2 regions of the Dokdonella sp. genome follow, and region 2 is predicted to be linked to the other one. Evidence: predicted binding sites of a transcription regulator. Region 2 holds the regulator's gene; the other holds the start of a gene.
The links. Region 2 encodes sigma-54, which starts transcription at its own class of promoters, with help from an activator protein. Its sites were predicted from a motif close to TGGCACGNGCNTTGC; they were not measured.
Positions count from the first base shown of each region.

Region 1 (10,580 bases), on a different contig from region 2:
AACGCATCGCGGCTGAGCGGCCGCGGCGCTCTGGCACAATCAGGCGATGAAGACCTATCTCGTCGGCGGCGCGGTGCGCGATCGCCTGCTTGGCCGCACCGTCAACGACCGCGATTTCGTCGTCGTCGGCAGCACGCCCGAGGCCATGCTCGCGGCCGGCTACCGTCCGGTCGGCAAGGATTTTCCAGTGTTCCTGCACCCGCAAACGCAGGATGAGTACGCGCTCGCGCGCACCGAACGCAAGAGCGGGCGCGGCTACCATGGTTTCAGTGTCGTCGCCGATCCGTCGGTGACGCTCGAGGACGACCTCGCCCGGCGCGACCTGACCATCAATGCGATGGCCGAGGATGCCGACGGCCAGTTGGTCGACCCCTGGGGTGGTGCGCGCGACCTTGCCGACCGCGTGCTGCGTCATGTCTCGCCGGCCTTCGTCGAAGACCCGGTGCGCGTGCTGCGCGTGGCGCGATTCCTCGCCCGCTACGCACCGCTAGGCTTCACCATCGCCGACGAGACGCTCGCGCTGATGCGCACGATAGTCGACGACGGTGAAGTCGACCACCTGGTGCCCGAGCGCGTCTGGGCGGAGACGCGCAAGGCGCTCGCCGAGCCGCAACCCTCGGCCTTCCTGCAGGCCCTGCGCGCCTGCGGTGCGTTGCGCGTGCTGTTTCCCGAAGTCGATGCACTGTACGGCGTGCCGCAGCGCGCCGAGTTCCATCCCGAGGTCGATACCGGCGTACACGTCGAGATGGTTCTCGACATGGCCGCGCGCCTGGCGCCAGGCGACGACCTGGTCGGCTGGTGCGCGCTCGTGCACGACCTCGGCAAGGCGCTGACGCCGAAGGTCGAGTTGCCGAGGCACGTCATGCACGAGGAGCGCGGCGTCGCTGCGGTGCGGGCGATCTCGCAGCGCCTGCGCGTGCCGGCCGAGCACGCCACACTGGCCGAACTGTGCTGCCGCCTGCATCTGCTCGCGCACCGTGCCGCCGAACTGAGGCCATCGACCATGCTCGAACTGTTCGAGAAGCTCGACGCCTTCCGCAAACCGCAGCGGGTCGAACAGTTCCTGCTCGTCTGCGAAGCCGACAAGCGCGGCCGCCTCGGCCTGTCCGAATCGGACTATCCGTCCGGTCCGCTGCTGCGCGACGCCTTTGCCGCCGCCTGCACGATCAAGGCCGCACCGTTCGTCAGCGCCGGCCTCGAGGGTCCGGCCATCGCCGTGGCGATGCGCAAGGAGCGCGTCAAGGCGATTGCCGCCATTCCGCGCGGGTAGAAAACGGCTGTAGGAAACGGCTTCAGCCGTGATGCCTTGTCTGTACAACCTCACAAAAAGCATCACGGCTAAAGCCGTTTCCTACGGGTCGACGCAAGATTGCGGCAACGCGTTCCGCGCACAATCGCTTTACCGCGACGCCGGCACATACCCGAGAAAATCCAACCCCGCCTGCAGCATCGCCAGCGTGCCCGTGCGCAACGCACCTTCGTCGACGAAGAAGCGCGGCGAATGGTTGCTCGGCGCGGTATCGGGATCCTGGCCCTCTGGCGTGGCACCGAAGAAGAAATAGACGCTCGGCGCACCGGCGCCGATGGCGAGGTGCGGGAAGTCCTCGGAGGCAGTCCAGCGCTTTGCTTCGATGACCTTGTCCTTGCCGATCGCGTTCTCGATGCTGGCGCGGCCGCCTCGGCCTGTCCGAATCGGACTATCCGTCCGGTCCGCTGCTGCGCGACGCCTTTGCCGCCGCCTGCACGATCAAGGCCGCACCGTTCGTCAGCGCCGGCCTCGAGGGTCCGGCCATCGCCGTGGCGATGCGCAAGGAGCGCGTCAAGGCGATTGCCGCCATTGCGCGCGGGTAGAAAACGGCTGTAGGAAACGGCTTCAGCCGTGATGCCTTGTCTGTACAACCTCACAAAAAGCATCACGGCTAAAGCCGTTTCCTACGGGTCGACGCAAGATTGCGGCAACGCGTTCCGCGCACAATCGCTTTACCGCGACGCCGGCACATACCCGAGAAAATCCAACCCCGCCTGCAGCATCGCCAGCGTGCCCGTGCGCAACGCACCTTCGTCGACGAAGAAGCGCGGCGAATGGTTGCTCGGCGCGGTATCGGGATCCTGGCCCTCTGGCGTGGCACCGAAGAAGAAATAGACGCTCGGCGCACCGGCGCCGATGGCGAGGTGCGGGAAGTCCTCGGAGGCAGTCCAGCGCTTTGCTTCGATGACCTTGTCCTTGCCGATCGCGTTCTCGATGCTGGCGCGCACGCGCGCGGTCAGGGCCGGATCGTTGTAGTTGACCGGGTTGCTGCCGGGTACGACCGGGATCTCGGCTTCGATCGTCGCCCCGTGCGCGGCGGCGACGTGTTCGGCGACGTTGCGCAGATCGGCCAGGGCCTGCTCGCGCATCGCGCTGTCGAAGGTGCGCACGGTGCCGTGCAGTTCGGCGCTGTCGGGCACGATGTTGAAGCGCTGGCCGCCGTTGAAGATGCCGAAAGTGACGACGGCCGGTTCCTTGTTGATGTCGAGGCGGCGGCTGACGATGGCCTGCGCCGAGGTGACGATTTCGGCGCCGGCGACGATCGGATCGATGCCACGCCACGGCGTCGCGCCGTGGCTCTGGCGACCCCGGATGGTCAGGCGGAAGGTATCCGAGCTGGCCATCATGCCGCCGGCACGCAGGGCGACCGTACCGACCGGATAGGCGCTGGTCACGTGCATGCCGAGCACGGCGTCCGGCTTGAAATCCTTGAACACGCCTTGCTCGACCATCAGCGGCGCGCCGCCGGTCTCGCCGGGCGGCGAGCCTTCCTCGGCGGGCTGGAAGATCAGCATGACCGAGCCGGGCAGGTCCTTGCGGATCGCGGCAAGCGCGCTGGCGACACCGAGCGTGGTCGCGGTATGCACATCGTGGCCGCAAGCGTGCATGACGCCGACCGTCTTGCCGAGGTATTCGCCTTTCGCCTTCGAGGCGAACGGCAGGTCGACTTCCTCGGTGACCGGCAAGCCGTCCATGTCGGCGCGGATCGCGAGCTTCGGGCCGGGCTTGCCGCCTTCGAGGATGCCGACCACGCCGGTATGCGCGATGCCGGTGCGTACCGCGTAGCCGAGCTTCTTCAACTCGGCGGCGACGATGCTCGCGGTGCGCGTCTCGCGGTTGCTCAATTCAGGGTGCTGGTGGAAGTCGCGGCGCAGTTCGGTGATGCGCGCGAGGCGCGCATCGACAAGGGTGGATGCCTCATCGGCCGCCATCGCCGCGGCAGCGGCCAACATGGCGACCAGCGCGGCGGCGGATTTCATTGACATGCGCGTCTCCCGTGGGCGTGGTGAACGCAGTCAAGCGCATGCGCGTGCGCGACGCAAGGCGACCACGCCAGCCGCATATGACTGCGCGGGATCTATCCCAGTGCGAACCCCCGGTTCGAAGCCGGCGCGAGGCGCGCGCCGCAGTCGGTTCCACGGAGCGATTGCGGCGACGTCGTCGCCACACTGGTGACCGAACCGGGTTGCCGGCCGCGCTCAGGCTTAAGCGTTGTTCGCGGCCCGCCTCATCCGCGGAAGGCGCGCCGCCGATGCCGACTCAAGCGAGATGTTCGCGGGCCATGTATTCCTCGCTCTGCATCTCGATCAGGCGTGACTCGGTTCGCGCGAACACCGCGCGCAGGCGGCGGCCGTCATAGAGCTCGATGATCGGCACGGCGGCCGACAGCACGAGGTTGACGCCGCGGTCGTACAGCTCGTCGACCAGTTCGACGAAACGCTGCGCGGCGTCTTCGGTCTGCGGAGTGAACTCGGGCACGCCCGAGACGAGGATCGTGTGGTAGCTGCGCGCAAGTTCGATGTAGTCTGCGACACCACGCGGACCATCGCAGAGCGCGGCGAAGTCGAACCAGATCACGCCGTCGGCTTCACGGCGCACATCGATCGGGCGCTCGTTGAGCGTCATCGTGAAGCACTCGCGCTCGGCACCGCGCGCGACACGATGGAAGGTCGCCAGCATCGCACGCTCCGCACGCATGTCGGGCGGCACGTGGTAGACCGGCGCCTGACGCAGCGCGCGCAGCCGCCAGTCGGTCGCCGAAACCAGTTCGACGACTTCGCAGTGCCGCTCGATCAAGGCGATCGCCGGCAGGAAGCGCTCGCGCTGCAGGCCGTCCCGGTAGAGGTTCGGCGGCGCCGTGTTCGAGGTGGTGACAAGGACCACGCCATCGGCGAACAAGGCCCTCAGCAGGTTGCCGAGGATCATCGCGTCACCGATGTCGAGCACGAAGAATTCGTCGAGGCAGAGCACGCGCGACTCGGCGGCGATGCGCGCGGCGACCGCGACCAGCGGATCGCTGTGGCCACTGAGCGTGCGCAGTTCGGCGTGAATGCCCCGCATGAAGCGATGGAAGTGCACGCGGCGCTTGTTCGGCGTCGGCAACGACTCGAAGAACAGGTCCATCAGGAAGGTCTTGCCGCGACCGACGCTGCCCCACAGATACAAGCCGCGCGGCGACGGCGAACGCTGGCCACGCAGACGCTGCCACAGGCTCGGCGGCGTCAACGCAGCCAGTTCGGCGTGGATGCGGTCGAGTGCGACCAGCACCGGCGCCTGTGCCGAATCGGCCTGCCACTCACCCGCGGCGACACCGCGCGCATAGCGCGCGCCCGGACTTTCGTGGCGGTTCATGCGGGCGCGCGCGGCGGCGGCAGGTGTGCGCGCATGGCGTTCTTGATCGCCCCGCGCAGATCCATCAGGCGGCGATGGAAGAAATGCGAGGTCTCCGGCATGCGCACCAGCTGCGGCGGATGCGGCAGCGTCGCGACCCAGGCAAACACCGCGGACGGATCGACAATTTCGTCCTCTTCGCCCTGCACGACCAGCCATGGGCAATCAGGCAGCTCGATCGTGTCGAAATCCCAGCGCCCGACCGGCGGTGCGACCGAGATCAAGGCCGCCGCACCGAGGCGCTTCGCCGCGGCGAGCGCGACATAGCTGCCAAACGAGAAACCGGCCAACCACAGCGCATCGCCTGGGCTGGCGCGGCGCGCCCACTCGACCACCGCAACGAGATCGTCGACTTCACCACGCCCTTCGTCGTGCACGCCCTCGGAATGACCGACACCACGGAAATTGAAACGCACGCAGGCGAGACCGAGCTCACCGAGCGCACGCTCGACGATGGTCACGACCTTGTTGTGCATGGTGCCGCCATGCAGCGGATGCGGATGGCAGATCACGGCCACGCCGCGCACCGGCGTACAGTCGGCATCGGCAGGCGTCGCCACGACTTCGAGTGCACCGACCGGACCGGGCAGCAGGAAGGCGGTGTGTTCGATGGGAAAAGTGGGTGGTGGGGTGGTGGGGACGGGCGGCATGGCGCTGATGATACGGCGGAGAAAGGGGCGAGGGCTCGACAATCGAACATCATCGCGCGAGGGAACGTTGTACGGCGATCTTTTGTAGCACCATTGCGAGCTCGTTCCAGCCTGCGCGTATCGAGCCCTCGCCCCTGGCCCCTGCCCAGTCCCTCCGATGAACCACCTCGCCCACGCCCTCCTCTCCGGACCCGATCCCGAACTCATGCTCGGCGGGCTGATGGGCGACTTCGTGCATGGCCGCGTCGATCCGGCCCTGCCCGACGGACTGCGCCGCGGCATTGCCCTGCATCGCGCGATCGACAGCCATACCGACGCACACCCGACGCTTGTCGCATTGCGGGAGCGTTTCGAGCCACCGTTCCGGCGCTACGCCGGCATCGTCATCGACATCTGGTTCGACCACCTGCTCGCCCGCGGGTTCGCCCACTGGAGCAACGAGCCGCTGGCGGCGTACTCGCGGCGCATCCACGACGTGATCGACGCCGCGCCGGTACCACTGCCGGAGCGCATGCGCGCGTTCGTGCGCTACATGCGCGCACACGGCCTGCCGGCTGCCTACACCGACCGCATGCTCGTCGCGCGCGTGTTCGCCGGTGTCAGCTCGCGCCTGCGCCACGCGAACCCGCTGGACCGGGTGATGCCCGAAGTCGAGCGGCTCGAGGATGCGCTCGAAGAATCCTTCCTCGCGTTTTTCCCGCAACTCGTCGAGTTCGCCGAAACCTGGCGCGCGCAAACTCTTCCGCCGTAGGAACGCACCCTGTACTCGATCCTCGCACCATCACCGAAAGGCAATCGCGCACAGGGTGGGCTCCTGCGATGATGGGGGATGCACGCAGGCGGCCCCTGAACACCCCGACTCCGCGCACGCGCTCGCCAGGCTTCAACTCTCGTAGGCGGACTCGCCGTGGCTGGCGATGTCGAGTCCCTCGCGCTCCTCGTCCTCGCCGACCCGCAGTCCGCCGACGACCCGCTTGACGATGAACAGGGCGATGACCGTCACTACCGCGCACCAGAGGATGGTGAACAGCACGCTTACGACCTGCACCGCGACCTGCCCGCCGATCGAGTAACCCGCCTCCTTGACGCCACCGAGCGACGGCGCGGCGAACACGCCGGTCAGGATCGCGCCGACGATGCCGCCGATGCCGTGCACGCCGAATACGTCGAGGCTGTCGTCTGCTCCGAGCCGGCGCTTGAGGCCGGTGACGCCCCAGACGCAGACCGCCCCGGCGACGAAACCGATGGCGATGCCGCCGAGCGGGCCGACGAACCCGGCTGCCGGCGTGATGCCGACCAGGCCCGCGATGGCGCCGGAGGCCGCGCCCAGTGCGGACGGCTTGCCCTTGGTGAAGGCCTCGACCAGCGACCAGCCGACCACCGCCGCGGCAGTCGCCACCAGGGTATTGATGAAGGCCAATGAAGCCAGCGCATCCGCCGCCAGCGCCGAACCGGCGTTGAAGCCGAACCAGCCGACCCACAACAAGGCCGCGCCGATCACGGTAAACGGCACGCTGTGCGGTTTGATCGCTTCCCTGCCGTAGCCCAGGCGCCTGCCGAGGAACGCGGCGCCGATCAGGCCGGCAACGCCGGCATTGATGTGCACCACAGTACCGCCGGCGAAATCGAGCGCACCTTCCGCGCCGGCGAGTTCAATCCCGGCAAGGTAGCCGCCACCCCAGACGATGTGCGCCATAGGCAGGTAGGCGAACGTGAACCACAGGATCGAGAACAGCATGACCGCGCCGAACCTCATGCGTTCGGCGAACGAGCCGACGATGAGCGCGGTGGTGATGCCGGCGAAAGTCGACTGGAAGGCGACGAACAGGAACTCCGGCAGTCCGTTCGTGACCGAGTCCGCACCGATGCCCCGCAGGAACGCCTTTTCGACGAACGAACCGAAGAACGGATTGCCCGCGGTGAACACCGCACTGTAGCCATAGGCAACCCACAGGATCACGGCCACGCAGAACACCAGCAGCACCTGCATGAACACGGACAGCACGTTCTTGGCACGCACCATGCCACCGTAGAACATCGCCAGACCCGGCACGACCATCAGCAGCACCAGGAAGGTCGAGGTCATCATCCAGGCCACGTTGCCGCTGTCGGGAAGCGCGGCCGCGACCGCCTCCGCCGCAAGTGCAGCCGGCGGCGCTTCGAGTGCGGCATCCTGGGCCGCGACGCGGCCCGCCGCGCCCATCATCAGCAGGCCGGACGCGATGATGGACGACGCATGAAAGCGCTGTTCGCAGCGCGACGACATCGACTCGTTCATGGCTGCTCCCGGCATCGCGTCAGAGGGCCTCCGCACCGATCTCGCCGGTGCGGATGCGGATGACCTGTTCGACCGGCGACACGAAGATCTTGCCGTCGCCGGTCTTGCCGGTGGCGGCGACAGCGAGGATCGCCTCGATCACGGCTTCGACACGCTCGTCGGTGACGACGGTTTCGATCCGCACCTTGGGCAGGAAATCGACGACGTACTCGGCGCCACGGTAGAGCTCGGTATGCCCCTTCTGGCGACCGAAGCCCTTGACCTCGGTAACGGTGATGCCGGACACGCCAACCTGCGACAGCGCTTCGCGGACTTCGTCGAGCTTGAACGGCCGGATGATGGCGGTGACCAGTTTCATGACGCGACCTCGATCGGGGGAGACGGAACACGGCGAACCTGTCGCCGGTGGGACGCGGGGCCATGCCGCCCCGCATGCCTCAGACGGAGTAGTACATCTGGTATTCGATCGGATGCGTCGCCGCGCGGAAGCGCGTGACTTCGCTCATCTTCAGTTCGATGTAACCGTCGATGAAGTCGTCGGAGAACACGCCGCCGGCCTTGAGGAAATCGCGGTCGCGGTCGAGCGCATCGAGGGCCTGATCGAGGCTCGAACACACCTGCGGAATGTTCTTCTCCTCCTCGGGCGGCAGGTCGTAAAGGTCCTTGTCCGACGGCGCGCCTGGATCGATCTTGTTGAGGATGCCGTCGAGGCCGGCCATCAGCAGCGCGGCGAAACCCAGGTACCCCGAGTTCATCGGATCGGGAAAGCGCACCTCGATGCGGCGCGCCTTCGGACTCGACACGAACGGAATGCGGCAGCTCGCCGAACGGTTGCGCGCCGAATAAGCCAGCATGACCGGCGCCTCGAAGCCCGGCACGAGGCGCTTGTAGCTGTTGGTCGTCGAGTTGGTGAAGGCGTTGATCGCGCGGGCATGCTTGAAGATGCCGCCGATATACCAGAGCGCGGTCTGCGAGAGGCCACCGTAGAGATCGCCGGCGAACAGGTTGACCCCGCCCTTGGCCAGCGACTGGTGCACGTGCATGCCAGAGCCGTTGTCGCCGACCAGCGGCTTGGCCATGAAGGTCGCCGTCTTGCCATTGCGGTGGGCGACGTTCTTGACCACGTACTTGAGCATGGCCAGCTCATCGGCCTTCTTCACCAGCGTGTTGAACTGCGTGCCGATCTCGCACTGGCCAGCAGTGGCGACCTCGTGGTGGTGCACTTCGACGACCTGGCCGAGCTCGGTGAGCACATTGCACATCTCGGCGCGCAGGTCCTGCAGCGAGTCCACCGGCGGCACCGGGAAGTAACCGCCCTTGATGCCCGGCCGGTGGCCACTGTTGCCTTCGGCGTAGCGATTCCTCGACGACCATGCGGCTTCCTCGGACTCGACCTCGAAGAACACGCGGCCCATGTCGTTCTGCCAGCGCACCGAATCGAAGATGAAGAACTCGGGCTCCGGGCCGAAAAACGCCGTGTCGGCGATGCCGGTGGACTTGAGATACGCCTCGGCGCGCTTGGCCAACGAGCGCGGATCACGCGAGTAGGCCTGCATCGTGTGCGGTTCGAGCACGTCGCAGTTGAGGATCAGGGTCGCATCGGCAAGAAACGGATCGACCACGGCAGTGCCCGGATCCGGCAACAGGACCATGTCGGACTCGTTGATGCCCTTCCAGCCGGCGATCGACGAACCGTCGAACATCTTGCCGTCCTCGAAAGTCGACTCGCTGATCGTCGACGCCGGAAAGGTCACGTGCTGGTGCGCACCGCGCAGGTCGGCGAAGCGCAGGTCGACGTACTTGATGTTCTGGTCCTTGATCAGCTTCAGGACGTTTTCGGCGGACATGGAAACCTCGGCAGATGGATGTGCCGAGGAATCAGCAACAGCCGTGCCAGATTTGCTGCTGCGCGGAAACTCTTTTGATTCAGATGGTTATGTTTGATTCTTGCGCGCGAAGGCGGCGCAGTCGCACCATATTGGTGCATTTGCGTGCGGCATTGCACAAGAATGCATCAGAGAATGCGGCGCAATGGGAGCGGGACGCCATGCGCGATTCCTCCCGACACGATTCCTTTCCGCATCGCCGGGACCAAAAAAAAAGCCGCCCGGTGGGCGGCGTTCTCATATGCGATGTGGGCGAGAACTACTTCACCTGGGCGATCATCCACTCGACCGTGGCCTTGACCTGCTCATCGTTGAGCGAGGCGTTGCCGCCGCGCGCCGGCATCATGCCGAGGCTGCCGGTGAAGCCTTCGCTTGCGTGCTGGACGAGGGTGTCGAGGCCGAGCGCGATGCGCTGGTTCCAGTGAGCCGTATCGGTCAGCTTGGGTGCACCACCGGCGCCACTGCCGTGGCAGGCGCTGCACAGGTTGGTGTAGATCACCGAACCATCGGTCGTGCCCCCGTAGGCGACCTGCGAAGCCGCGGCCTTGCGCGCGGCTTCCTCGGCCGCAGCAATCGCCGCGCGACCGGTTTCACCGGCATGCACGCCACCGACCGGGGCGAGACGGCGCTCGACCACGCTCGCCTGGCTCGTCGCAACCGGCTTCTTCGTACCGTTGTAGACACAAGTCGACAGTGCGATCAGGCCCAGCGCGACGAGCACCAGCCCGGTGATGACCTGGGCGAAATGCTTGAGGAAGACCGCATCGGTCTGCGGAACGGGATTGCTCACGGAGGGCCACCTCTTGATACGTCCGCCCCTGTTGGCGGGCACGGATTGACGCGCAAGTATAGCCAGCGCCCCACGGACGCGGAAGGGCGCGGCGTTGGTCGTGGTCGGGCCGGCGCGCTATGATCCGCGCCGCGTCGCGGCCGGGCTTCGCCCCGTCCCGCCCGCATCATGCAGCGGCATCTCATGCGCCCGTAGCTCAGCTGGATAGAGTACCGCCCTCCGAAGGCGGGGGTCACAGGTTCGAATCCTGTCGGGCGCGCCATTTCAGTACAGAACT
Region 1 covers NZ_JAHCAS010000001.1:565,949-576,528, forward strand. The annotation lists gene KF907_RS02420 (complex I NDUFA9 subunit family protein) at 1-16, shown strand, start outside; gene KF907_RS02425 (multifunctional CCA addition/repair protein) at 47-1,270, shown strand; gene KF907_RS02430 (amidohydrolase) at 1,981-3,294, opposite strand; gene zapE (cell division protein ZapE) at 3,569-4,660, opposite strand; gene KF907_RS02440 (alpha/beta hydrolase) at 4,657-5,349, opposite strand; gene KF907_RS02445 (acyl carrier protein phosphodiesterase) at 5,507-6,100, shown strand; gene KF907_RS02450 (ammonium transporter) at 6,233-7,627, opposite strand; gene KF907_RS02455 (P-II family nitrogen regulator) at 7,647-7,985, opposite strand; gene glnA (type I glutamate--ammonia ligase) at 8,065-9,474, opposite strand; gene KF907_RS02465 (c-type cytochrome) at 9,773-10,303, opposite strand; tRNA gene KF907_RS02470 (tRNA-Arg) at 10,489-10,565, shown strand; gene KF907_RS02475 (recombinase family protein) at 10,536-10,580, opposite strand, start outside.
Region 1: glnA (type I glutamate--ammonia ligase) is a predicted target of sigma-54. The motif match lies at 9,509-9,523, and genes of this name have one in related genera.

Region 2 (10,580 bases):
GCGCCGTGCGCGAGGTCTGCGACCTGATCCTCTGCGCGCAGGGCCATGGCGAAGCGGAACTGGCCCATCATCTCGGCACCGGCTGAACGTCTGCGCGCGTGCCCAGCATGGTCGACCGCCGCACCCTTGCCATCATCGCCGTGCTCGCCATGCTCGCGCTGGCGACCCAGATCCTCGTCTGGCTGACGCGCCCACGGCCCGAGGAACCAGCCTTCATCGGCCCGCCACGCTCGGGCTACACGCTGGCCGATTTCACCATGCACGCGCTCGACGAGAACGGTCGCCTCAGCTTCAGCGTCTCCGGCCCACGCCTCGTGCGGCGCGGCGAGGACGGTTCGATCTTCGTGTCGAGCCCGGACTACATCATGGTCGACAGCCAGGATCATCCATGGACCGGCACTTCGGCCTCCGCCTGGGTCAACCGCGACGGCTCGCTGATGCAGCTCGAAGGCGAGGTCGTCATGCGCCGCACGCCAGCCGATGGCGTCGCGCCGGCGACGATCCACACCAGCGAACTGACCCTGCGACCGAAGCAACACACACTGGAGACCGCCGCCGCCACGCGCATCGAACAGCCGGGCTCTATACTGCGCGGCACCGGCATGCGCGGTGACCTCAATGCAAAAGTCCTGGAACTCCTGTCCGATGTGCACAACACCTTCGAGCCGCGCGCGCGCAAGCGCTGAGTCGCTCCTCCGGCGCGCGCTTCCCGCCGCCATCCTGGCGCTGGCGATCGCCGGCCCGGCGCAGGCGCTCCGCAGCGATCGCGAGAAGGATCTCGAGGTCTACGCCGCCTACAACAAGACCATGCTCGGCGGCGACGGCCGCGCGAGCCACACCCTGCTGACCGGCAACGTGCGCATGGTGCAGGGCTCACTCAAGGCCAGCGGTGACGAAGCGCGCCTATACGACGGCGAAGGCAACGCGCGGCGCATGGTACTGACCGGCAAGCCGGCCCATCTCGAACAACTGCTCGACGGCGACGGCGGCAAGGTCACCGCGCGCGCCGCCGAGATCGACTACAACGACGGCAGCGGCATCGCCGTGCTGAGCGGCGATGTCGTCGTCATCCAGGAAGGCAAGTCCGAATTCCGCGGGCCGCGCATGACCTACAACACCAACAGCGGCGCGATGGAAGGCGGCAGCCAGTCGCCCGGAAGCGAAGTGCGCATGATCTTCAAGCCGAAGAAGCCCGCAGCGGCGAAGGCCGACTCACCCTGATGCTCGCCGCAACGGGTCTGCGCAAGAGCTATGGTGGACGCACCGTCGTCCGTGACTTCGGTTTCTCGGTCGCCGAAGGCGAAGTCGTCGGCCTGCTCGGCCCGAATGGCGCCGGCAAGACGACCTGCTTCTACATGGTGGTCGGCCTGGTCGCCGCCGACGACGGTACGATCAGCCTCGACGACCGCGACATCACCGAACGGCCGATGCACGAGCGCGCCCGCCTCGGCGTCGGCTACCTGCCGCAGGAAGCCTCGGTGTTCCGCCGCCTCAGCGTCGCCGACAACGTCATGGCGATCCTCGAGCTGCGCAAGGACCTCGACGAGCGGGGACGCAAGGCCGAACTCGACAAACTGCTCGACGAACTGCAGATCACCCACATCGCCGGCAGCAAGGGCATCAGCCTTTCCGGCGGCGAACGCCGCCGCGTCGAGATCACGCGCGCACTGGCGGCAAAGCCGCGCTTCCTGCTGCTCGACGAACCCTTCGCCGGCATCGACCCGATCTCGGTCGTCGACATCCAACGCATCGTGCGCCAGCTCAAGGCTCGCGGCATCGGCATCCTCATCACCGACCACAACGTGCGCGAGACGCTCGGCATCTGCGACCGCGCCTGCATCATGAACGCCGGCAGCGTGCTGACCCAGGGCTCACCGGCCGAGGTGCTGGCCAACGAGCAGGTGCGGGATGTCTACCTTGGGCGCGAATTCCGGATGTAACCGCACATCCGCAGCCCTCCATGCCCTCAAGAGTTGGAGCGTCCACGTTTCCCGGGGCGGTTCGGAGGCGCGTTCGGAGCACGGCCGGCCCAAAAGCGAACGGCGCGAGCGTCAGTGGGGACTCCTTTGCAGGAGCCGGGCTCGGCATTGCGCCCGCCTCCCGGCCGCAAGGCGATGTGGCCCACGCCTGCGGCCAGGGGGTCGATCCGGAAGCCTGAACCGACCTGCGGACAGCGTCAAGACCTGCCTGCAACCGTTTTTAGGCGCTAGGATTGCCACGTGATCCCGGCAAGATCCAGGAGCATGAAACCCGCGCTTCAACTCCGCGTCCAGTCGCAGCTGGCACTGACCCCGCAGCTGCAGCAGGCCATCCGCCTGCTGCAGCTGTCGAGCATGGAGCTGGAGCTCGAGCTGAATCTCGCGCTGGAGTCGAACCCCTTGCTCGACCTGGACGAAGCCGGTGGCGAGGCGGATGAGCCGGTCGAACTGCTGGCGCCCGACGAGATCCCGCTGGCCTCGTCCATCGATGCGCCCAGTGAAGCCGCGGATGCCACCCCGGACTTCGACGATGCACCGCTCGATCTCGGCCTGGACCGCGCCGACTACCGCACCGCCACGGACGAGGACGGTTTCGAGCCGCAGGACGCCGCAGCCGAGGACCTGCGCGACCACCTGCTGTGGCAACTCAACCTGACCCCGCTGTCGCCGGCCGACCGCGCCATCGGCGCAGCGATCATCGAGGCCATCAGCGACGACGGCTACCTCTCCGAAACGAATGAGGCACTCGTGCAGAGCCTGGCCGGCCTGCACGCGGTGACGCCGGACCAGGTCGAAGCGATGCGCCACCGCATCCAGTGCTTCGACCCGCTCGGCGTCGCTTCGCGCACGCTCACCGAATGCCTCGGCGTGCAGCTCGATGCGCTCGATGCGCAGACGCCTGGCCTCGCCCATGCGCGCAGCATCGTCGCCGAGCACCTCGAAACACTGGCGCGCAACGACCGCACGCGCCTCGGCCAGAAGCTGCACGCCACGCCGGACGAACTCGAGGTCGCCATCGACTTGGTCCGCTCGCTCGCGCCGAAACCAGGCGCCGGCTACTCGAACACGCAGACCGAGTTCGTCGCCCCGGATGCCTACGCGCACAAGGTCAACGGGCGCTGGCAGGTCTCGCTGTCGCCGAACAGCCAGCCGCGCCTGACCATCAACGAACACTACGCGAGCCTGATCGCGCGCGCCCGCCGCGACGACGCCAACTACCTGCGCGGCCAGCTGCAGGAAGCGCGCTGGCTGATCAAGAGCCTGAAGACGCGCGCGGACACGATGCTCAAGGTCGCCCAGGCGATCGTGCGCGCGCAGTCGGCCTTCCTGGAGTTCGGCGCCGAGGCGATGCGCCCGCTCGTGCTGCGCGACGTCGCCGAGGAAATCGGCATGCATGAATCGACCATCTCGCGCGTGACCACGCGCAAGTACCTGCACACGCCACGCGGCACCTTCGAGTTCAAGTACTTCTTCTCAAGCGGCGTGTCGACCGTCGACGGCGGGGCCGCCTCGGCCACGGCGATCCAGGCCATGATCCGCAAGCTCATCGATGACGAAAAGGCCACGCGCCCGCTGTCGGACCAGGCTCTCGCCGTCGAACTCAACCGCCGCGGCATCAGCGTCGCGCGGCGCACCGTCGCCAAATACAGGGAGGCCCTCAACATACCGTCGTCGAACGACCGTTGCCGGCTCGGCTGAACGCGGGCCGCGACGGCCCGGGAACACGCGCCGCGCGCAATGGTCGCAGGATCGAGGGTCGCCCTTGAACGCGGCCCGTCGAATACCCATCCGGATTTCAGGGCCGGCATTCTTCCGGCCCACCTACGAGGAGGCTGTCATGCAGGTCACCATCCAGGGTCACCATCTCGAAATCACCGAGGCGATGCGCGAGCACGCCAATTCCAAGTTCGAGCGGTTGACCCGACACTTCGACCACCTCCACGATCTCACGATTTTCATGAGCATCGAGAAGCTGCTGCACAAGGCCGAAGCGACCGTCCACGTCTCCGGCAAGCAGTTGCACGCCGATGCCGTCGCCACCGACATGTACGCGGCGATCGACGCGCTGGCCGACAAGCTCACCGCGCAGGTGCGCAAGCACAAGGAAAAGCTCACCAACCACCACAACGACGAGGTGCGCGCCTCACGCTATCAGTAGCGCCCCATCCGGCCCGCCGCCACGCGCGATCGAGGCGGCGGGCCGTCGTGCCGCCAGTACAGGCGCGGACAAGTCCGCGCCGCGAGTGCATACTCCCGCCGGTCCCAAGCCGCCGCCGACCTTCGCATGCCGTTTCTCGACCTGCTGCCGCCGCCGCGCATCCGCACGGATCTCGTGGTCACCGGCAAGCCAGCACTGATCGAGTCGCTGGCCGACCTGCTCGCCGTCACCGGCGACGAGCGCCCGGCCATTCGCGAGTCCCTGCTTGCCCGCGAACAACTCGGCTCGACCGGGCTCGGTCGCGGCGTGGCCATTCCACATGGGCGCGTCGCGGCCCTTGATCAACCACGTGCAGCCTTTATCCGGCTCGCCAGCCCCCTCGATTTCGAAGCCATCGACGGTCACCCGGTCGACCTCGTAGCCGCGCTGGTCGTACCGACCCACTACACCGATGGCCATTTGCACTTGCTCGCCGAACTCGCCGAGATGTTCTCCAACAGCGAGCTGACCACACGTCTGCGCACGGCTCCCGACGCCCCCGCCCTGCGCGATGAACTGGCAGAATTCAAGCGCCGCCAAGCCGAGATCGAGCCATGGACCGACTGAGTGCCCGCCAGCTCTTCGATGCTGTCGGCGAGCGCATGCAACTGCGCTGGGTCGCCGGCATGCGCGGCGAATCGAGGGCGATCGAACCCGGCGACAACCTGTCGCGGCGACCATCGCAGATCGGCTACCTCAACATCATCTACCCGAACAAGGTACAGATCATCGGCACAGAGGAGCTGAACTACCTCGACAGCCTCGATCCGCGCCAACGCTGGGAGACCATCGAGAAGATCATCGCCTACCGGCCGATCGCCCTGCTCATCACCAAGGACCAGAAGATCCCTGGCGACCTGCGCGAGGCCGCGGAGGAATCGCAGACTCCGCTCTGGGCAAGCCCGAAGCGTGGCCACGAACTCCTGACCTACCTGCAGTATCACCTCGCGCGCGGCCTCGCCCGCCAGATCACCCTGCACGGCGTGTTGATGGAGGTGAACTCGATCGGTGTGCTGATCACCGGCGAGAGTGGCACCGGCAAGAGCGAGCTCGCCCTGGAGCTGATCACACGCGGGCACCGCCTGGTCGCCGACGACGCGCCCGAGTTCACCCTGATCGCACCCGATGTCGTCGACGGCACCTGTCCGGAAATGTTGCGCGACCTGCTCGAGGTGCGCGGCCTCGGCGTGCTCAACGTGCGCGAGATGTTCGGCCATACCGCCGTCAAGGGCTCGAAGTACCTGCGTCTCATCGTGCACCTGCAACCGATGGGCCAGTTCGGTGCCGACGATGCGATGAAACGCCTGTACGGCGACGTCGGCTACCGCGAAGTGCTCGACGTGCAGATCCCGCAGATCGTCATTCCGGTCGCATCGGGCCGCAACATCGCCGTGCTCGTCGAGGCCGCGGTGCGCAGCCACATGCTCAAGAGCAAGGGCTTCGACCCCGCACAGACCTTCGTCGACCGCCAGGCGCACCAGCTGCGCCGCCTGCCGCCATGGTGACTCCATGACCGAAGCACGCCCCGCCCAGGGCGGTACGCGCCTGATCGTCGTCAGCGGCCTGTCGGGTTCCGGCAAGTCGGTGGCCCTGCGCACGCTCGAGGACATCGACTACTACTGCGTCGACAATCTGCCCAGTGCACTGCTGCCCGCCTTCGTACGCGCCGTATCCGAGGACACTGCCGGCCTGCACCCAAAGCTCGCGGTCGGCGTCGACGTGCGCAACCGCGCCGACGACCTCGACCGCTTGCCCGGCGTGCTCGCCGGACTGGCCGAAGTCGGCATCGACTACGAACTCGTGTTCCTTGATACACGCAACGAGGTATTGATCAAGCGCTACTCGGAAACGCGCCGCCGTCATCCGTTGTCCGGCGACGGCCTTGGCCTCGCCGACGCGATTGCGCTTGAACGCAAGCTGATGCGCCCGATTGCGGCGATCGCGGACCGTACGATCGACACCAGCGAACTCAACGTGCACCAGCTGCGCCGCCTCGTCATCGCCGAACTTGGCATGAAGGCGCATTCGCTGACCTTGCTGTTCGAATCGTTCGCTTACAAGCGCGGTGTGCCGTCCGATGCGGATTTCGTGTTCGACGCGCGCTGCCTGCCGAATCCGCACTGGAACGCGCAATTGCGCCCACTCTCCGGGCGCGATGCGCCAGTGCGCGAGTGGCTGGAAGCGCATGCCGATGTCACCCGGTATTTCGAACAGATCCGCTCCTTCCTGGAGGCGTGGCTGCCGCGTTTCCTCGGCGAAGGACGCAGCTACGTGACGATCTGCGTCGGCTGCACCGGCGGCCGTCACCGCTCGGTCCATCTGGTCGAGCGCCTCACCGAGCATTTCCGCCCGCACCATGACCAGGTCCTGAGCCATCATCGCGAACTCGAGTGAAGCAACGCTTCCCGCGCCCGCACCTTGTCGGTTAACCTGACGGGCCACGGCGCCAGCGCGGCGAGCCGTTCGGATCACCTGCATGGGCGTCGGCGTACTCCTTCTCACCCACGAAGCAATGGGCGCGGCCCTTGTCGGCGCGGCACGGCATGTGCTGGGCCGACTGTCGCTGCCCGTCGACGTCGTCGAGGTCCCGGCCAGTGCAGACCCGGACAACGCGTTGAAATGTGCCGCCGCGCAAGCCCGCGGACTCGATGGCGGCGACGGCGTGCTGGTGCTGACCGACCTGTATGGCTCGACGCCCTGCAATGTCGCCCAGCGCCTGCCCGCGCTCGGCATCACCACACACTGCGTTTCGGGTCTCAACCTGCCGATGCTGCTTCGCGTGCTCAACTACCCCGAACAATCCCTCGACGAACTCGCGCAAACCGCTGCCAGCGGCGGCCGCAGCGGAATCCACATCGACCATGCTTGAGCGCGACATCACCATCACCAACAAGCTCGGCCTGCACGCGCGCGCCTCGGCCAAGCTCGTGCAGACCCTGCACGGCTTCCAGTCGAGCGTGTTCATGGCCTACCGCGGCAAGGAGGTCAACGCCAAGAGCATCATGGGCGTGATGATGCTCGCTGCCGGCCTCGGCGCGGAATTGAAACTCCGCGCCGAAGGTGCCGATGAAGAAGCCGCCATGGCCGCACTGGTCGACCTGTTCGAGCGCAAGTTCGACGAAGGGCAGTAGCCTCGGTCACGCAGGCAGCCGTAGGAGCCCCTTCAGGGGCGATGCTCTTCAACACGCGCCAGAAAAGCATCGCCCCTGAAGGGGCTCCTACACACGCGCCTCAACGCCACCCCGAAGTGATCGGATAGCGCCGCTCGCGGCCGAAGGCACGGCGGGAAATCTTCGGCCCCGGAGCGGCCTGGTGGCGCTTCCACTCGTTGACGCGCACGAGGCGCAGCACGTGGTCGACAGTCGCCGCGTCGAACCCGGCAGCGACGATCTCGTCGCGCGACTGCTCCTGATCGACCGTGCGATACAGGATCGCGTCGAGCACGTCGTATGGCGGCAGCGAATCCTGATCAGTCTGGTTGTCACGCAATTCGGCCGACGGTGCGCGGTCGATGACCTGCTGCGGAATCACCGGCGTCGGGCCCTGCGCGTTGCGCCAGCGCGCGAGCGCGTAGACTTCGGTCTTGTAGAGATCCTTGATCGGCGCATAGCCGCCGCACATGTCGCCGTAGATCGTCGCGTAGCCGACCGCGTACTCGCTCTTGTTTCCGGTGGTCAGCAAGAGTCCGCCGAACTTGTTGGCCAGGGCCATGAGGATCGCGCCGCGACAACGTGATTGCAGATTTTCCTCGGCGATGTCGGGCAAGCGACCGGCGAACAGAGGCGCCAGCGCGTCGAGAAAGCCCGCAAACGGCGCACCGATCGGCACCGTCTCGAGGCGCACCCCCTGGGTGCGCGCCTGTTCCTCGGCGAGGTCGTTGCTGGCATCCGAGGTATAGCGCGACGGCAGGCGGACGGCGGTCACGTTGTCGGCGCCGAGCGCGTCGACGGCAACCGCCAGCACGAGCGCCGAATCGATGCCACCGGACAAGCCGATCCATGCCTTGTCGAACCCATTCTTGCGACAGTAGTCGCGCGTACCGCGCACGATGGCGCGCCAGGCCAGAGCGTCCCGGCTCTCGTCGCCATCGCCGGGCCAGTCGACCAGGCTGAAGCGACGCGTGGCCGCGTCGTAGTCGGCGAGCAGCCAGTGGTCTTCGAAGGCGCGCGCGGCCGGATGCACGAAACCGTCGCCGTCGGCGAGTACCGAGGCGCCATCGAAGACGACCGCGTCCTGCCCACCAACGACGTTCAGATAGGCCAGCGCGGCACCCGTTTCGGCGACACGCGTAGCCAGCAACTGGTCGCGCTGCGCGTGCTTGTCACGCTCGAACGGCGAGGCATTCGGCACAACGACCAGCTCGGCGCCATCACGCACGGTCGAATCGAGTGGCTCGGCGAACCATAGGTCCTCGCAGAGCACCACGCCGACCGGCACGTCCCTAACCATGAACACGCAAGCGCCACCGTCGGGATCGACGTCGAAGTAGCGGCGCTCGTCGAAAACGGCGTAGTTGGGCAGTTCGCGCTTGCGGTAGGTCGCCTCGATCACGCCGTCACGCAGCACGCTGGCGGCGTTGTAGAGGATCGAGCCCGCGCTCTGTGGCCAGCCAACCAGGGCAACGATGCCGCGCACCGCAGGCGCGATGCGTTCGAGCGCGGCTTCGCACTCGGCGAGAAAGGCCGGGCGCAGCAGCAGGTCCTCGGGCGGGTAGCCACTCAGGGCCAGCTCGGGGAAAACCACGAGGTCGGCACGGTGGACATCTCGCGCCTCGGCGATCAACGCGGCGATACGCGCCGCATTTGCGGCCACCGCACCGACCGGGAAATCGAACTGGGCGAGCGCAAGGCGCAGGGTGGACATCGTGATCGATCCGGAATGCTGTTCAGGCGGCCCGTGCCATCAGGGTTGCGGGATCGCTCCGTCGAAGTCCGTGCGCAACAGCAGATCCGGCACATGCATGACGATGCAATGGATCGCGCCGGACAGGCCGATGATGCCCGAACAGTCGACCTGCACGATGTCGTGGTCGGGCATGGCGGCTTCGAATGTGGCTCGGGCCTCGGCGTCGCGGGTCGCGTTGCTGCCGCCGAAGCGGCAGATCAGCGCGACCTGGTTGACGATGACCGCGTTCGTGTAGGTGTAGTGCGCGCCACCGCTACGCCAGCCCGGCGTGCGATGTACCGTGTACCCGCGCGACTGCATCAGCGCCGCGGTGGCGTCGGTCACCGCCTTCGGCACGCCTCCGCCCTCGGCTGCCGCATACTCACCGATCAGCACCTTGTCATCGCCGAGCGGCAGCATCCACATGTCGATGTGCTGGGTCGAATCGTAACTCGAAGGGAACGGATCGGTCAGGGTGACGTCGAGGCCCTGGTAGGCCAGGTAGGTGTCCTTGATCTCCTGCTCGGTAGAGGAAGGATTCTCGTTGACGATCAGGCGCGTCATGAACGCCTCGCGGTTGCGGAACAGGTGAAAATTGCCACCGCCATGCACAAGTGGCATCACGTACCGCGTCTCGCCGAGCTGACCGGCAAACACGCCCGGGAAGTTGTTGTCGTTCGGGCGCGGACGGTTGTAGGTGTGATCGGCAATCGCGCGACGCCCGGCGTCATCGATGAAGCGCGGGCCGTAGTCGCGGATCCACACCGAATCGGTACTGGCGATGACGAAGTGGACATGGGCAAGGTCCGCCCCCGCGTTCGCCAGCACGGTCGTGGCCGAATTCTGTTGATTGGTGTTGCCGACCACGATCCAGACGTCCGCGGGCGGCTCGGCCGTGGTCAGTGGCACGACCATCGCGGTGTGCAGGGCGTTGAAGTTGCCCCAGCGGATCAGGATGCCGTGATTAGCCTCGTATTCGGCCTGCGCGCGCGGCACGCTTGCCGGCGGCGCAAGCGGCGCGAACGGTGCCCGCGGCAGGGCCAGGCCGCGCTCGTGTGCTGCCAGGCCACGCGGCAGCGGTGGCGGCAGGTCATCCACGATGGTGGCGAGAAAGGCCGGATCCGCCTCGCGCGGCGCGGCGTCGGCGACAGCGGAAAAGGCCAGCAGGACAAGACTGGCGGCAAGCAGGCGCATGGGAACTCCGCGGGTGGGTGGATGACGGCTTCCTGCCGGGCGTCGGAGTGTAGGGATGTTGAGACCCGGGTGCCAGAGAAGGTCTGATCGATCCCCTCCTCGGCCGAAGCCGCTCCCGCGAGATCAACCTCTTGCGGGAGCGGCTTCCGCCGCGAAAGGATCTGACAAGAACAGATCCCTAACGCCCTGCCCCTGCTTTCGCAGACAATGCCCCTCCCGATCCCGCCCGCTCCCGCCATGCAAACCACCACCCGCGACCGCCTCGCCGCCGAACTCGACTCGATCCGCGCACAGGGCCTGTACAAGACCGAACGCATCATTACCAC
Region 2 covers NZ_JAHCAS010000002.1:386,165-396,744, reverse strand. The annotation lists gene kdsC (3-deoxy-manno-octulosonate-8-phosphatase KdsC) at 1-86, shown strand, start outside; gene lptC (LPS export ABC transporter periplasmic protein LptC) at 108-686, shown strand; gene lptA (lipopolysaccharide transport periplasmic protein LptA) at 646-1,221, shown strand; gene lptB (LPS export ABC transporter ATP-binding protein) at 1,221-1,940, shown strand; gene KF907_RS12600 (RNA polymerase factor sigma-54) at 2,244-3,677, shown strand; gene hpf (ribosome hibernation-promoting factor, HPF/YfiA family) at 3,817-4,137, shown strand; gene KF907_RS12590 (PTS sugar transporter subunit IIA) at 4,264-4,743, shown strand; gene hprK (HPr(Ser) kinase/phosphatase) at 4,731-5,681, shown strand; gene rapZ (RNase adapter RapZ) at 5,686-6,570, shown strand; gene KF907_RS12575 (PTS sugar transporter subunit IIA) at 6,653-7,045, shown strand; gene KF907_RS12570 (HPr family phosphocarrier protein) at 7,038-7,307, shown strand; gene KF907_RS12565 (NAD+ synthase) at 7,408-9,039, opposite strand; gene KF907_RS12560 (agmatine deiminase family protein) at 9,079-10,254, opposite strand; gene kbl (glycine C-acetyltransferase) at 10,492-10,580, shown strand, end outside.